2 regions of the Flexivirga oryzae genome follow, and region 2 is predicted to be linked to the other one. Evidence: predicted binding sites of a transcription regulator. Region 2 holds the regulator's gene; the other holds the start of a gene.
What was found. The regulator HspR, encoded in region 2, represses chaperone genes until heat shock. The targets are predictions, from matches to a motif close to AAGTTGAGTCNNNNNGACTCAACTT.
Positions count from the first base shown of each region.

Region 1: lon (endopeptidase La) is a predicted target of HspR. The motif match lies at 4,584-4,608, and genes of this name have one in related genera.

Region 1 is NZ_JACHVQ010000007.1:29,494-37,364, forward strand. Features, by position in the region: gene FHU39_RS23440 (sigma-70 family RNA polymerase sigma factor) at 1-439, shown strand, start outside; gene FHU39_RS23445 (GNAT family N-acetyltransferase) at 491-1,129, shown strand; gene FHU39_RS23450 (hypothetical protein) at 1,401-1,862, opposite strand; gene FHU39_RS23455 (HNH endonuclease signature motif containing protein) at 2,166-3,890, opposite strand; gene FHU39_RS23460 (GNAT family N-acetyltransferase) at 4,045-4,539, shown strand; gene lon (endopeptidase La) at 4,682-7,072, shown strand; gene FHU39_RS23470 (IS1182 family transposase) at 7,405-7,871, opposite strand, start outside.
Region 2 is NZ_JACHVQ010000004.1:224,143-232,013, reverse strand. Features, by position in the region: gene FHU39_RS20330 (RNA polymerase sigma factor) at 1-512, shown strand, start outside; gene FHU39_RS20325 (hypothetical protein) at 524-997, shown strand; gene FHU39_RS20320 (S8/S53 family peptidase) at 1,019-2,605, shown strand; gene FHU39_RS20315 (CHAT domain-containing protein) at 2,613-5,060, shown strand; gene FHU39_RS20310 (hypothetical protein) at 5,042-5,332, opposite strand; gene FHU39_RS20305 (heat shock protein transcriptional repressor HspR) at 5,342-5,794, opposite strand; gene FHU39_RS20300 (DnaJ C-terminal domain-containing protein) at 5,794-6,798, opposite strand; gene FHU39_RS25110 (nucleotide exchange factor GrpE) at 6,883-7,548, opposite strand; gene dnaK (molecular chaperone DnaK) at 7,545-7,871, opposite strand, start outside.

The DNA of each region.
Region 1 (7,871 bases), on a different contig from region 2:
GGCCTCCCGGGCGCGCCGGCGGGTGCGCGATGCCGACGTCCCGAAGGCGCGTGCGCGACAGCGCGAGGCCGTTGCGGCCTTCCTGCGCGCATCCCGCGAGGGTGACCTCGCCACGTTGTTGACGGTGCTCGATCCGCAGATCGAGTTGCGCGCCGACCGGGTCGCGGTCGCGGCAGCAGCGGTGGCTCCCGGCGGGGCACCGGAGATCGACCACCGGCTGCGTGGCGCACAGGCCGTCGCGGCCGCGTTCCAAGGCCGGGCGCAGGGTGCCGAGCTGGCACTCATCGACGGGGTCGTCGGGGCCGTCTACGCGCCGGGCGGGACGGTCGTGTCTGCCATCGCGGCCCGGGTCCGCGACGGGCGCGTCGTCGGCCTCGACGTGTGCGCTGATCGGGAGACCATCGCCCTGATGCGGATCGAGGTGCTCGGCAAACCCTGAGTCCCGATGCCATGCCCCCGCGAGGCCCAGTGGCCCTGCGAGGGTTGTCCCATGACCTCTCACTGGCCGTTCGACGAGCTTGCCATCCGCAGCCGGGATCTCGCGTTGCGCCCGGTGCGCGACCAGGACGTCCCCTCGCTCCTCGCGGTGTTCCCGGACGACTTCGACCTCGACCCGGGTTTTCCGCCGCTGCCCGGCCTGCCGCCGGCCACGGATCGCGAACGCCGGCTCGTCCAGAGCATCTGGCGCCACCGCGGCTGCTGGTCGGTCGACGACTGGGCGCTCGACTTCGGTGTATGGCGGGACGGTGCACCGATCGGCATACAGACCCTCGAAGGGACGAGGTTCCGGACGGACCGAACGGTCGACACCGCATCCTGGATCGCGAAAGCCTTCCGCGGCAGCGGTTTCGGCAGGCAGGCGCGGGCATCCGTGCTCACCTTTGCGTTCGAGTGCCTCGACGCGCAGCGGGCCGTCACCTCGGCAGTGACGACCAACCAGGCGTCTTTGGGAGTGAGCAGGCGTCTCGGCTATCGGGATGCGGGCATGCGGCCGCACGACACGGGTGCCGGCATCGTGGAGCTGCAGCATCTGGTCCTGACTCGCGACGAGTGGCGTCACAGTGATGCCCGGATCCCGTCCGAGATCAACGGGTTCGACACCTGCCGGCCCTTTTTCGGGCCGACCTGACCTGCCGCCGTGACAGGCTGCCACACCTGGACTCAGCACCGAAGGATGCGCTCAAGACCTATCTGCAGGGGTGCACGCGATGCGCTCGTGTGGAAGCTGGACGGTCTGTCCGAGCGAGGCATGCGATTTGCCCCGTACACCGACCGGCACGAATCTGCTCGGCCTAGTCAAGCGTGCGCGCAACACGGAGTTGCTCTACTTCGGGCCGCCGTCCGGGCGCGAGTGGCCGACTCCGGACGACTCGTCGCAACGGACCAGGGAACAGCCAGGTTCATCCTTGACCCTGATCGAAAATGCGCCATGGCTGCGAACTGTCGTGTCGTACGAGTTCGAAGGACCACGGCTGGTCGGGCATGCTCGCGTGGACGCCCTGGAAATTGTTCAAGGTGGCGGTTTTGTCCACTTCGACGGTCTGTTCCCAGGCCGTCAGGTCGGAGTTGTACTGATCCTTGGCTGCCCTGCGGCCGGGTACCACCGGGTCAACCCGGTTGATCGTGAGGCCCTGCATGTTCGGGGCGTGCAGGCTCGCCCACCCCGCTCCGAATCCGCCGTCACTGTCGAGTTCCATGTGCGCGCACGTATCGAAGTCACGATCATTCATCGCCCGCACGTACGTCTGCACGACAACCGCTGGTGACGCGCGGGCTGTCGGAAAGGGGACGTGCGCACGGGGCTTTCCCCACAACCAGAGACCGCCGACCGGCACGACGAGTACGAGCACAATCGCCGACACGACCCCCTGGTACCACCGCATGGGCCAAGTATGCCCGGACCTTCGTTCTACCGGAACGAATCGAGCGAGCCTTACGCGAGGCGGGGAGGTCGCGGACTCGTCACCGCCGACCTGGGCGATCGCGCCGCAAGCGGCCACCGAACTCGGCTGGACCGAGGTGCGCGGCACCACTGCCAAGGTCGCACGAGGGTCTGCGATCATCGGCGCACTGATCGCGGTCGTCGTCGTGGTGCTGGTCGTGGCGCTCGTCGTCCTGCTGTGACCCGAGCACGGCACGACCTCCCGGCAGCCGCCTTTCACCGGTCAGTCCGCTGGGCGAGTGACGTAACGGTGACCGGACGGGCTGGTCCACGTGCAGATACCGTCAGGGGTCATCGAAACAGACCAGCCGCCTTCGTGTTTCGCCCTGTGATGATGACGACATAGGGATTGCAGGTTGCTCGCAGCGGTCGGGCCATCGGGCCATCGGATGACGTGGTCGACGTCGTCGAGCCGGGCCGGCCGGGTGCAGCCCGGGAATCGACAATGCTCGTCCCGCGTGACCACGAACCGTCGCAGACGTGCACCCGGGCGATAGGTCACATCCGATGTCTCCACGGTTGCCCCGGTCTTCGCATCCACCAGTGCACGCGTGAGTCTCACACCGAGTGTTCGGCACAGTTGAGAAAGCGCACCGGCGGGTATGACGCCGAACCCTTCGACGACCGCGTCGCCGATCCGGTAGTCGGTCGGCGGTGATCCGGCCTCAGCGGCTCGTGCCCTCGCCCGGCGGCGACGGGTCGCCGTCGCGACCGGCCCGTGATCCCACCGCTGCCGGCGATCACCACTGCCAGGAGTCAGGTCGACCCGGACACGCGGCGCGAGCGGCGTGTCCACCGTGGTGAGAATGTCGAAGCTCTCAGCCACGCTGAGCCGCAGCCACTCCTCGAGCCGTGGCTCGACGAAGGATCGGGACAACCATTCCGACTCGCTACCGGGCTCGCACGACAACCCTCCCGTCATACCGATCATTGCTGCCAGGCCCGCGACAGCGCTGTGACCGTCGAAGACCCGGGGCGCGAAGAAACCGGGCGCATCGGCACGGTCTGCGGTCGTGCCGCTCTGCTCCGGCAGGATGGGGAGTTGCACGACGCACGTGGTGCTGACGGACACGTTGCCGAGCATGAGGTCGACGAACGCGTCCACGCGGCACTCATCGAGGCACTTGTCGGTGGTCGTGTCCTCGTGCAGGTGCCGCGCCAACTCGTCGATGCCTGCCATGATGCGCACCGCGTCCTCGGTCGGGAGGACGGCATGGAACGCGCTGAGTCCCGGCTCGTGGTGTGGCGAGACCCGCACTCCTTTCGCCGCCACACGACTCTTGCGCGCTGACTCCTGGGCGTCCGCCGGCGCCAGGTCGGCGAGCAGTCGTCGGGTGCGGCGGACGAGTTTGGTGGACGTCAACGGGATCGGCTCAGCCGACTCATCATCGGCCTCGCCTGGCGCCTCCCCCGTCGCTTGCGCGTCGTCGATCACGGAGAGCAACTCGTCCTCGACATCGTGCGCGACCTTCGGGCTCACTCCGCACAAGGCGTCCGAGATGATGGTCAGTTTGCGGGGGTCGAGCGATCCCTTCTCCGCGAGCGCGAACAAGGCCGGCGTGTGCTTCATCCCATCGATCGCATCCGTCAGTCGGTTGGTCGTCTGCCGGTCCGACCAACCCAGTCGAGCGCCGAGCTCCTGCGGCAACCATTCGTCGGCATACTTCCCGATGGAACGCCGAACCTCTCGCGGACGCCCGCCAGGCTCCACGATCTCCTCGATCGCGGCGACTTGTGCCAGCCGAACGGACTGTGCCGCCCAGGTGGAATTTTGCACTTGCTGACACGCCACGACCTGGTCGATCAACTCCTCGCGAGACGAACCCACGGTCCCGGCCCTCGCCTTGTCCGCAGCCTCACGGACGAGTGCATGAGCAGTCGCAATCAGCGCGTCGACCGATGCGCCGGCGATGTCATCACCGGCGACCAGGAGCTGCTGTTTCGACATGCCCTAATCATATCTATGTTCGAGTTCAAAGGCAAGGTTGAGATGACATTTTTTCCTTATCTATCAACGGTTTTCACGTTGCAAGCATCGGCACACCGAGTGCTGAAAGTATATACGTGAACGCCGACATCGGACGACCTGGAAGAGTGATCACATGACATCGACCTGGCCGTTCGACGGACTCTCCCTCACCGGGCCGGAACTGGTGCTCCGACCTGTCCGCGACGCGGACCTCCCGCGCCTCATCAAGGTGTTTCCCGACGACTTCGACCTCGACCCGAGCTTCCCTCCGCTGGATGGAGTGCCCCCGGCGCAGGACCGTGCGCGTCGCCTTGTCCAGAGCATCTGGCGCCATCGCGGCAGGGGCTTCGGCATACACGCCCGGGCTGTCGCGCTGTCCTTCGCCTTCGAATCGCTCGGCACCCGGCAGGCGATCACCTCTGCAGTCATGAGCAACCACGCGTCGCTCGGAGTGAGCCGTCATCTCGGCTACCGGGACACCGGAGTCCGATCGCACGACACCGGCGCCGGCATCATCGACCTGCAGCACCTCGCGTTGACCCACGACGACTGGGCGGGCAGCGACGCCCGCGCACACGTCGGGATCCGCGGCTTCGAGGAGTACCGACCGTTCTTCGGCTTGCACTGACCTCCGATTTGACGATGCTCTCGGGAACAAAACCACCCCCTGCAGCCTTGAGTGGATAAGACTCAACTTTCGCTGCGGCGCGAGTCGCCCGTCGGCCCAGGCCGGCGAGCCGCTCGGGTCGCCATACGACTCCAGGAGAGCGATGACCCAAACACACGAGCTGCCGGTGCTCTTTCTGCACGACCAGGTGGCTTTGCCCGGCATGACGCTGCCCATCGAGCTCGACGACGAGGCCCGCGCGGCCGTCGACGCGGCCCGTGCTGCCGGCGGCGAACAGTTGCTGCTCGCGCCGCGCATCGACGACACCTACCCGACGGTCGGTGCGGTCGCCTCGATCGAGCAGGTGGGCCGGATGCCGGGCGGCGCACCTGCCGCAGTGCTGCGTGCCACCGACCGCGCCCGGATCGGCCGCGGTGTGGCCGGACCCGGCGCCGCCCTGTGGGTGGAAGCCGAGGTGATCGAGCCCGGCGCGCCGACCGAGCGCACCCGCGAACTCGCAACCGACTACAAACGACTCGTGGTCGCGACGCTCAAGCGCCGCAACGCCTGGCAGGTGATCGACCACGTCGAGTCCACCACCGATCCGCACGCGCTGGCCGACCTGGCCGGGTGGGCGTCATACCTCTCCCCTCAGCAGCGGGTGCAGTTGCTGGAGGAGACCGACATCGACAAGCGGCTGGAGGTCCTGATCACGTGGACCGGCGATCACCTTGCCGAACAAGAGGTTTCGGACAAGATCGCGACCGACGTCCGCGAAGGCATGGACAAGAGCCAGCGGGAGTTCCTGCTGCGGCAGCAGCTGGAGGCGATCCGGAAGGAGCTCGGCGAGAACGAGCCCGAGGGCGCCGACGACTACCGTTCGCGCGTCGAGGCCGCCGACCTGCCGGACGAGGTCCGGGAGGCCGCGCTGCGCGAGGTCGGCAAGCTGGAGCGTTCCAGCGAGCAGAGCCCGGAGGGTGGCTGGATCCGCACCTGGCTCGACACCGTCCTCGAACTGCCTTGGAACCACAAGACATCCGACCGCACCGACATCACCGCAGCCCGTGAGGTGTTGGACGCCGACCACCACGGCCTGGACGATGTGAAGGATCGCATCGTCGAATACCTCGCCGTGCGCGGCCGCCGTGCCGAGCGTGGTCTGGAGGTCGTCGGCGGCCGTGGCTCGGGCGCGGTCCTCGCGCTCGTCGGCCCGCCCGGTGTCGGCAAGACCTCACTCGGTGAGAGCGTTGCCCGTGCGCTGGACCGGTCGTTCGTGCGCGTTGCCCTCGGTGGTGTGCGTGACGAGGCCGAGATCCGTGGTCACCGGCGGACGTATGTCGGGGCGCTTCCCGGCCGCATCGTGCGTGCCATCAAGGAGGCCGGCTCGATGAACCCGGTCGTCCTGCTCGACGAGATCGACAAGGTCGGCTCCGACTTCCGCGGCGACCCGGCTGCCGCGTTGCTCGAGGTGCTGGACCCGGCGCAGAACCACACGTTCCGCGACCACTACCTCGAGCTCGACCTCGACCTGTCCGACGTGGTCTTCATCGCCACGGCGAACACCCTCGAGACCATCCCCAGTGCACTGCTGGACCGGATGGAGCTGGTCGCCCTCGATGGCTACACCGAGGACGACAAGGTCGCCATCGCCTCGACGCACCTGCTGCCCCGGCAGCTGGAGCGTGCTGCGCTGACGAGCGACGAGGTCACCATCGATGACGCCGCATTGCGTGAAATGGCAGGCGATTACACCCGAGAGGCCGGTGTGCGGCAGATGGAGCGGATGATCGGCAAGATCCTGCGCAAGGTGGCCACCAACCTCGCAACGGACAAGGCCGAGGCGCCGGTCCTGGTGTCGGTCGATGACCTCAAGGACTACCTGGGTCGGCCGCGCTTCACTCCCGAATCGGCAGAGCGGACAGCGGTGCCCGGTGTCGCCACCGGACTCGCGGTGACCGGCATGGGCGGTGACGTCCTCTTCATCGAGGCGGCCAAGCCCAGCACGGCGAAGCTGCAGACCGCCTCAGCCGAAGGTGATTCCGGGCCGCGCCTCACCCTCACCGGTCAACTCGGTGACGTGATGAAGGAGTCGGCACAGATCGCACTGTCCTACCTGCGGTCGCACGGCTCCGAGCACGACGTCGACGTGTCGGCGTTGTCCGGTCCGATCCACCTGCACGTCCCAGCGGGCGCGACACCGAAGGACGGCCCGTCCGCCGGTGTCACCATGGTGACCGCGTTCGCATCGTTGGCGACCGGCCGCCCGGTCCGCAGCGACGTCGGTATGACGGGTGAGGTGACGCTGAACGGACGGGTCCTGCCGATCGGTGGCGTGAAGCAGAAACTGCTCGCCGCCCAGCGTGCCGGCCTGACGACGGTGTTCATCCCGCAGCGCAACGAGCCGGACCTGGACGACGTACCGGACGAGGTGAAGAACGCGCTCGACATACACCCGGTGAGTGACGTGGCGCAGATCCTTGAGCTGGCGTTCGAGCAGGCGGCCCACAGCGCACCCGGAGCGCAGGACGCACCCGGAGCGCACGGGGCCGCCTGACACCCGACCCACGCACCCCTCTTGCCGAGAGGACACAAAACGCCTCGACAGGACACGAAAAACGGGGCCCACGAGCCGTTATGTCGCGGTTTTCTGGGCCTCTCGGGGTGTTTCTGGGCCTCTCGGCGCAGGGGCGCTAGGTGGCTGGTGTTGAACAGCTGCGTGTGGGTGAGGATGGTCGGCTGGGGTAGATGAGGTCACCGCGTGGGGCTGAGGCTGGCCGAGCGCGGCTGGTCGCCGGGCGGGACTGATGACGCTGGCCAGTCGAGTACGCCGGCTTGAGGGCGGATATGACGGCCAGGTAAGGGGTTTCGAGTCTGATCCTGGTGTTATCAGGCGGTCGCTGCCCATCCTTGACCGGTCGTGAACGTCACGGCGAGCACACTCAGGCGTACGAGGTTGACCGCGGCGGCCAGCAGGGAGAAGTCAGCGGCAACCTTCGTCGTGCCGCGGACCCGTGCCCTGCGCCCGCCGTGCTTGCGGCGCATCAGGTGCCCGATCTTGCGTTCGACCTTCGGGCGGGTAGCCCGGTAGTCGGCCACCCATCCCGGGTCCTGTTGCCGCCCGCGGGCATCGGTCAGCTGCCGTTCATAGGCGCCGACCTTGATGGTGCGGCCCTTCGCGGAGGTAGTGCACTGCTCCCGTAGCGGGCACTCGGCACACGCCGCCCCGAAACGTGCCGTGCCGGCACCACCCTTCCCGCGCCGGATCGGCGAGACTTGCCCCGCCGGGCAGGTCACCGTGTCAGCGTCCAAGTCCACCTCGAACTCGTCCTTGGCGAACAGGCCACCAGTATTGG
Region 2 (7,871 bases):
CCGGCGATCGTTCGGCGCTCGACGACCTGGTGCGGCTGCTCAACCCGGTGCTGTGGCAGGTCGTGCGAGCCTACGGGCTGGACAGCACGCATGCCGAGGATGTCGTGCAGCAGACCTGGCTGACCCTTGTGCGGCGCCAGGCAGCGATCCGTGACCCGCAGGCGGTGTCCTCCTGGGTGATCATCACGGCCCGCCGCGAGGCGTGGCGGGTCGCCAACCGCGACAACCTCGTGACCCCGGTGGAGGACGAAGTGCTCGAACGGCGAGCCGCCGTGGGCAAATCCGCGGAGGCTCAGGTCCTCTCCCGAGACGCGGCGCAGGAGATGTGGCAGGCGGTCGCCACGCTCGGTGAACGCTGCCGACGGCTGCTGCGGGTCATCGCCTTCGACGACCGCCCCGACTACCACGGACTCGCGGAAGAACTCGCGATGCCGATCGGCAGCATCGGCCCCACCCGCGGCCGCTGCCTCGCCAAACTCCGAGCCGCTCTGAACGACGGCGACAGGCAATGAAGGAGACACCGATGGCGCACGGTGACGACGATCCGCTGTGGCAGGACCTGCGCGAGATGTGGCAGACGCTCGACCCGCCGCCGGACGACCTCAACGCGAAGGTCCTCGCGGCCATCGCGGTCGAGGACCTCGACCGCGAATACGAGTTGCTCCACCTCGTGGAGTCCAGCGCCGAACTGGCGGGCACCCGCGCGGCCGGCTCGGACACGAGCGGTCTCGTGCGCGCGATGACCATCGAGTTCAGCCACGACGAGATCAGCGTCCTGCTGCGGGTGGGCGGGCTCGACGACGGGCGACGCCGCATCGACGGGTGGATCGCGCCGGCCTGCGGGACAGCGGTCGTGATGCGCGGCGACAACCGGAGTTGGCGTGCCGCGATCGACGAGTCCGGGCGGTTCGAGTTCGGCTCGCTCCCGCCCGGACGGGTCCGGCTGTGGCTCGAGGGAGCCGAGCGCTCCTTCACCACCACCATGTTCGAGATCTGATCGGCACGAGCGGAGGCACCGATGAGCACCAGGCAAGGCAACGGCCGGCACACGCCGGAGGGACCCTCGCGTATCGAGTGGCGTCAACTGGACCCTGCCACGGCCGTGACCGTCGCCGGCGTCGAGGCGGGACCGACCGTCTATGCCGCCTCCCGCCTGCTCGTGTCGACGCTGCGCGACCTCGACCCGGTCCTGACCCTGCTGCGCGCGACCGCGGCCGGGCTCGGCTGGTCCGTGACCGTCGACGAGGAGTGCACGCACGCCCGGCTCACCGAGCCGGAGCCGGTGAAGACGGATCGGTGTCAGCGCCTGTCCTGGGCGCAGCACGGTGAGCTGGGCATCCACCGGCTGCTGCTGTCGGTCGCCGACGGCCACGCGAGTGAGGTGCCGGATGCGTGGGATCTGCTGCAGCAGGCGCGCGGCCAGCACGGGCTCGCGGCGCTCGCCGGGGTCGGGCTGGACCATCTCCTGTCGCCGGCGCCGTTCACGACCTCCAACCCGTTCACCACGTCCAATCCGTTCACGACGTCCAATCCGTTCACCACGTCCAATCCGTTCACGACCTCCAACCCGGTGTCGTCATACGGCGCTCTCGGCCTGGGCGGGCGGCAACCGATCGCCTACACCGGCGCCGCGCCGCACCGGACTCCGGACCGCGAGCTGAAGCGGCGCCGGCCCGTCGTCGCGCTGCTGGATACCGGCTGCGGCTCGCACCCATGGCTCGACCCGGTGGTGCGCACCGACGTCAAGCTCGACGGACGGCCGATCGGATACGCCGACCCGGCGACCGATCCCGAGACCCACCCCGACCAGTCCGGTCCGCTCGACGGCATGCTGGACATGCTGTCCGGGCACGGCACCTTCCTGGCCGGCCTGGTCCGCCAGAACTGCCCGGACGCCGACATCCTGTCGTGGCGCGTCACACCCTCGGAAGGGCCGATCGCCGAGTCCGACTGGATCGAGGCGTTGATCCAGATCTCCGAACTCGCCCGGCGCGGTCGCGCCGGGGAGCATGGCGGCCGGCCCATCGACGTGCTGTGCCTCGCGATGGGGTACTACCACGAGACGCCCGAGGACGAGATGTTCGATCCGACGATCCACGAGGTCCTCACGTCACTGACCAGGACGGGCACCGCCGTCGTGTGTTCGGCGGGCAACGACGCCACCACCCAGCGCTCGTTCCCCGCGGCGTTCGCCGCGACGTCGGCCGACGCGGGCGAGGGTGCCGGTGCGGCACCGATCCTCTCGGTCGGCGCCCTCAACCCCAGCGGCCGATCGGTTGCACTGTTCTCCAACACCGGCGACTGGGTGACGACCTACGAGCCGGCCGCTTCGGTGATGAGCACGATGCCGGCGTTCCAGGGTGGGCTCGAGCCCGTCGCCCGGACCGAGGCCGAGGGACACATCCGTGAGGCCATCGACCCGGACAACTTCGAGGGACAGTTCGCGGTCTGGAGCGGAACATCGTTCGCCGTTCCGGTGCTGGCGGGTCGGCTGGCCAGCGAGTTGCACGCACATCTGCCGACCGCCGGCGGCAACGACACGGCGAAGCGGGCCGTCCACCGCAGCTGGGCCGCCTTGCCGGCCGTTCTTCGCGCCAAGCCATGATGGAAGGGTGCTGAGCGCGGACGAACTTCACCGACGCGGCCTGGCCGCGATCAACTCCGGCCGTCCACCGCTGGCAACCCGGCTGCTGGATCTCGCACTCAGCCGTGCGACCGACCCTGATCTGCAGGACCGCATCGACATCAGCCGCGCGTATGTCGCCTCCGAACGCGGCGATCTGCACACCGGCACCCGACTGTGTGAGTCGGTGCTGGAGCGCGCGACGAACGCCACCGTGCGCGACCTCGCGCACAGTCAACTCGGTGTCCTCTACACCCGGGCCGGTGAGGGTGAGTTGGCGCTGCAGCACCTGCAGCAGGCCATGGCCGGACGTCGGCTGATCGGCGTCGATCGTGCGCGAGCGTTGATGAATCGCGGGGTCGTGTGGCTCCAGCGCGGCGACATGCCGTCTGCCATCTCAGACTTCGATGCCTCGTCGGAAGACTTCCGAGAGGCGGGTATGCCGGTCGAGGCCGCCCAGGCGCTGCACAACAGCGGCTACGCGCTGATGCTCGCCGGCGACCTGCCACAGGCACTGCAGCGCATGGACAGCGCCCGGCCCGTGCTGGCCCCGCTGTCGGCGAACTTCCGCGCGGTGTGCGATCAGGACCGGGCCGAGGTGTTGGTCGCTGCCGGGCTGCACCACGAGGCGCACGAGACGGTGGCGAGCGTCGCAGCGGCGTACGGGAGGATGCACCTCTCGCAACAACAGGGTGAGGCGGAGTTCCTCCTCGCGCGGTTGCTCCTGCTGGACGATCCGGCCCGGGCCCGCGTCCTCGCACGCCGGGCTGCGCGACGATGGCGGCGGCGCGGCAGCGACGCATGGGCCGATCGTGCCGATGGCATCGAGCTCGCTGCCGAAGCGGGTCTTCGGCGCCGTTCCGCCGACCTGTCGACCCGAGCCGACGAGATCGCGGAACGGCTGGCGCACAACGGGTTACGCAACGACGCCAACACCGTCCGGCTGCACGCTGCGCGCATCGAGCTCATGCGGGGCGACCCGGACTCGGCGCGGCGCCGGCTACGGGAGGTCCGGCTGCGCACTCAGGCACCCATTGCGGGGCGGCTCCTGCGCCGGCAGGTCGAGGCAGAGCTCGACGCCGCCTCGGGCCGGCCGGGTTCAGCGCTGCGCCGGGTGCGCCAGGGGCTGTCGGACCTGCACGAGTGGCAGTCATCGTTCGGCAGCCTCGACCTGCAGAGCTCGCTCGCCGGACACGGCCGGGAGCTGGCCCTGCTCGGCATCCGGGTCGCCCTCGAGGGTGGCCGGCCGGAGTCGGTCTTCGAGTGGTCGGAGCGGGCGCGCGAGCTTTCTCGCCGCGTGCTGCCGATCCGTCCACCGGCGAGCGCGGACACCGCGCGCGACCTGGTCGAGCTGCGGCAGTTGCGGGCGGGCAGCGGGCCGGACGAGATCTCGGGCCGCGAGCGCGAGCTGCGGCAGCACATCCGCCAGCGCGCCTGGCAGGATCCTGGCTCCGGTGTCGTGACCGAGCCGGTCGGCTTCGACCAGTTGACAACGGCATTGGGCGACGACACGGTGCTGCTCGCGCACTTGGCGGTGGACGATGAGTTGCACCTGCTGACCGTCAGCGCGCAGGGCGCCGATGTGACCGCGCTGGGCCCGACGGCGCCGGTCCGCGAGGCGATGGCCGGGCTCCAGGCAGACCTGGACATGTCGGCGAGCAACCTGCCGCGGACGCTGCAGACCGCGGTCCGGTCGTCGCTGCTGCGGCGCCTGGAGCGACTCGACGATGCGCTGCTGGCGCCGGTGCGCACAGCCCTCCGGCGCAGTGCGGGAGGACGGGTCGTGCTGACGCCGACGGGCGTGCTCGCCGGCGTCCCGTGGAGCATGCTGCCGACACTCTCCGGGCATCCCGCATGTCTTCCGCCGAGTGCATCGCGCTGGGTCGAGCGCGGGATCGCGCCACCGTTGCGCTCGGCCGCTTTCGTCGCCGGGCCCCGAGTGCCGCGCGCCGGTGAGGAGGTCGTCCGCTCGTCTGCCGCGCGGCCCGGCTCCACCGTGCTCACCCCTCCGGAGAGCACCAGCGCGGCCGTGTCGCGTCTCGCAGCCACGGTCGACGTGCTGCACCTCTCCGCGCACGGTCGGCATGCCGCCGACAACCCGCTCTTCTCCGGCCTGCAACTCAGCGATGGGACGTGGTTCGGCTACGACATCGACCAACTCGAGCGCATCCCGTCATTGGTGGTGCTGTCCGCGTGCGAGTTGGGCCGCTCCTCGGTGCGCTGGGCGGAGGAGACCCTCGGTATGACGACGGCGTGGCTGCATGCCGGCGCCCGCTGTGTCATCGCCGCTCCCGCGGCCGTCAACGACGACGAGGCCTGCGACCAGCTGACCGAGGCGCACCAGCTGATCGCCGGCGGCGTCCCGCCCGCGGACGCGTTGTCCCGGACGGCACCATCCGGCGGATCGCGTTTCCAGTGCTACGGATCCGGCTGGTAACCGTCCACCGAGCGATCGTTGTCCAGCCAGCCGTCGTGATCCTGCGCCACGGTGCTGAAGCGTTCGGCGATCTCCTGCGCCCGTGGCCCGGTCGGGTCGTCGAGGTGGTCCGCCACGACGTGCACGACCCAATCCACGTCCTCGGCGTCGTCCTCACCGGCCAACGCCTCGGACACGACGCGCACCGAGGCGAATCCGCCCTCCTCGACGAGTTCGTCGGCTACGTCCTGGGCGGCTTCTCGGTCCGGAAAGACCATCAGGAATTCGATCATCTGAGTCCGTCAACTCCGTTTGCGCCATACGACCAGGGCGCGCTCTGCCCGGACGGGCTGCACACGCTCCCCCGGTCGCAAGGGGGTGATCTGGCCGTCGGGCGAGGCCGCGAAGACGCGGCGGAGCCCCTTGTCGCGCTCCCGCTGCAGCTCGTCGGCGAGCTCGCGCACCCGAGACCGCAGTGCGTCGACCTGGTCCTCGAGCTCCAGGATCCGGCGGATGCCGGCCAACGACACGCCCTCCTCCTGGGAGAGTCGCTGGACCTCGGCGAGCACCTTCAGGTCGTGGACGGAGTAACGTCTCCCGCCGCCCTGTGTCCGGGAGGGTGTCACGATGCCCAATCGGTCGTACTGGCGCAGGGTTTGGGCGTGTATGCCGGCCAACTGCGCCGCCGCCGAGATCGCGTAGATCGGCGCGTCCTCGGGGGGTGGCGTGTCACCGCGCCAGAACGACCGGACCATCAGAGCGCGGCTTTCGCGGTCAGCTCAGCGCGCGGGTCGATGCCACTCTCCCGATCCTGCTCGGCGAGCGTCTCGACGGCCTTCTTGGCGTCGCTGTTCAGCTTCTGCGGCACGAGCACCTGGACGGTCGCGATGAGGTCGCCCGTGGAGGTCTTGCCCTTGATGCCTTCACCCTTGACACGCAGCTTGCGCCCGGACGGGGTTCCGGCCTTGATCTTGACCTTGACCGCCCTGCCGCTCAGCGTCGGCACGGAAACCGTTGCGCCCAGGGCTGCTTCGGCGAAGGTGACGGGAAGGTCGACCGTCAGGTTGTTGCCGTCACGATGGAAGACCGGGTGGGGCTGGACCGTGACGTGCAGCAGCAGATCACCGGCCTGCCCGCCGTTCGGGCTGGGCTGTCCCTTGCCGCGCAGCCGGATCGTCTGACCGTCCTTGACCCCGGCCGGGATGCGTGTCTTGATCGTCTGACCGTCCGCGGCCTGCAGCGTGATGGTCTCGCCCGCGGCGGCATCACGGAAGCTCAGCGTCGTACGCGCCTCCATGTCGGCGCCCTTGCGCGGCCCGGCCTGGTAGCCGCCGTACGGCGAGCCGTAGCCACCGCCGCCGCCGAAGCGCCCGAGGATGTCGTCCAGGTTGATCTGGTCCCCGCCACCGGTGGAGAAGCGGACGTGCTGCCCGCCGCCGCCGAACATGGAGCCGAAGAGGTCCTCGAACCCGCCGGCGCCGCCGGCACTGCCGGGACCACCCGCGGTGAAGCGGGCGCCACCACCGACCATCTGCCGGAGCTGGTCGTACTCCTGGCGTTTCGCCGGGTCGGACAGCACCGAGTTGGCCTCGCCGATGTCCTTGAACTTCTGCTCTGCTGCGGTGTCACCGGGGTTCTGGTCCGGGTGCCACTTTCGGGCGAGCTTGCGGTACGCCTTCTTGATGTCGTCCTCGGACGCGTCCTGTGAGACGCCGAGGATCTTGTAGAAGTCCTTCTCGAGCCAGTCCTGACTAGCCATCAATCACTCCAATCGGGTCGAAGTCTCCTGCCGAGCGGGGTGTCCGCTGTCGCGCACCCCGCTCGGCAGAAGACCTGGGCTGCATCAGGACGGGTCCGCGACCGCGACGCGTGCGGGACGGACCATGCGGTCACCGAGCCGGTAGCCCGGCTGCATGACCTGCACGATGGTTGTGCCCTCCGCACCCTCCGGCACCTCGGCCTCGATGTGCATCAGGGCCTCGTGGTGCGTCGGGTCGAAAGGCTCACCGACTGCGCCGAACTCGGTCAGACCCAGCTTGCTGAGCGTCGCCTGCAGCTTGTCGGCGATCTTCTCGAAGGGAGTCCCCTCCAAGTCGCCGTGCTCGCGCGCCAGGTAGATGTCGTCGAGCACCGGCAGGAGCGCCTCGAGGACGCGCGCCGTGGTGGCGTCCCGCTGGGCTTCCCGGTCGCGCTCGATGCGCTTCTTGTAGTTGACGTATTCGGCCTGCACCCGTTGCAGGTCCGCGAGCCGTTCGGCTGCGAGGACCGTGTCCGGGTGCTCGTCATCAACGGCGGGACCGGTCCCGGCGGACGCGCCGGCCGGCTCTGCGGGAGCCTGCGGTGCGTCGTCGGAAACGGCTCGCACATCACCGTTCTCGTCGATCCGGCGCTTGTCGCGGATGATCGGGCCCGACTGAGCCTCCTCATCCTCCGGCCGCCGGCCGGGCTCCGCCGAAGCGGAACCCGGCTGCGAACCCGTGGGCTGGGAGCCCTTGATGGGGTCGGTCACTTGTTGTCACCCTCGTCGTCCACGACCTCGGCGTCGACCACGTCGTCATCGTCGGACGACGCGGAGGCACCGGCGTCGGCGGGCTGCTCGGCACCGGCCGTGGCGGTGTCGTCACCGGACTGCTGCTGCGCGGCATACAGGGCGGCACCCATCTTCTGGGAGGCGTCGTTGACCTTGGTGGTCTTGGCCGAAATGTCCTCGGCAGAGGTGTTTTCGTCCTTCAGCGCATCCTTGAGCTCGCTGACGGCGGCCTCGACCTCGGACTTGGACTCGGCCGGGACCTTGTCGCCGTTGTCGGCGAGGAACTTCTCGGTCGAGTAGAC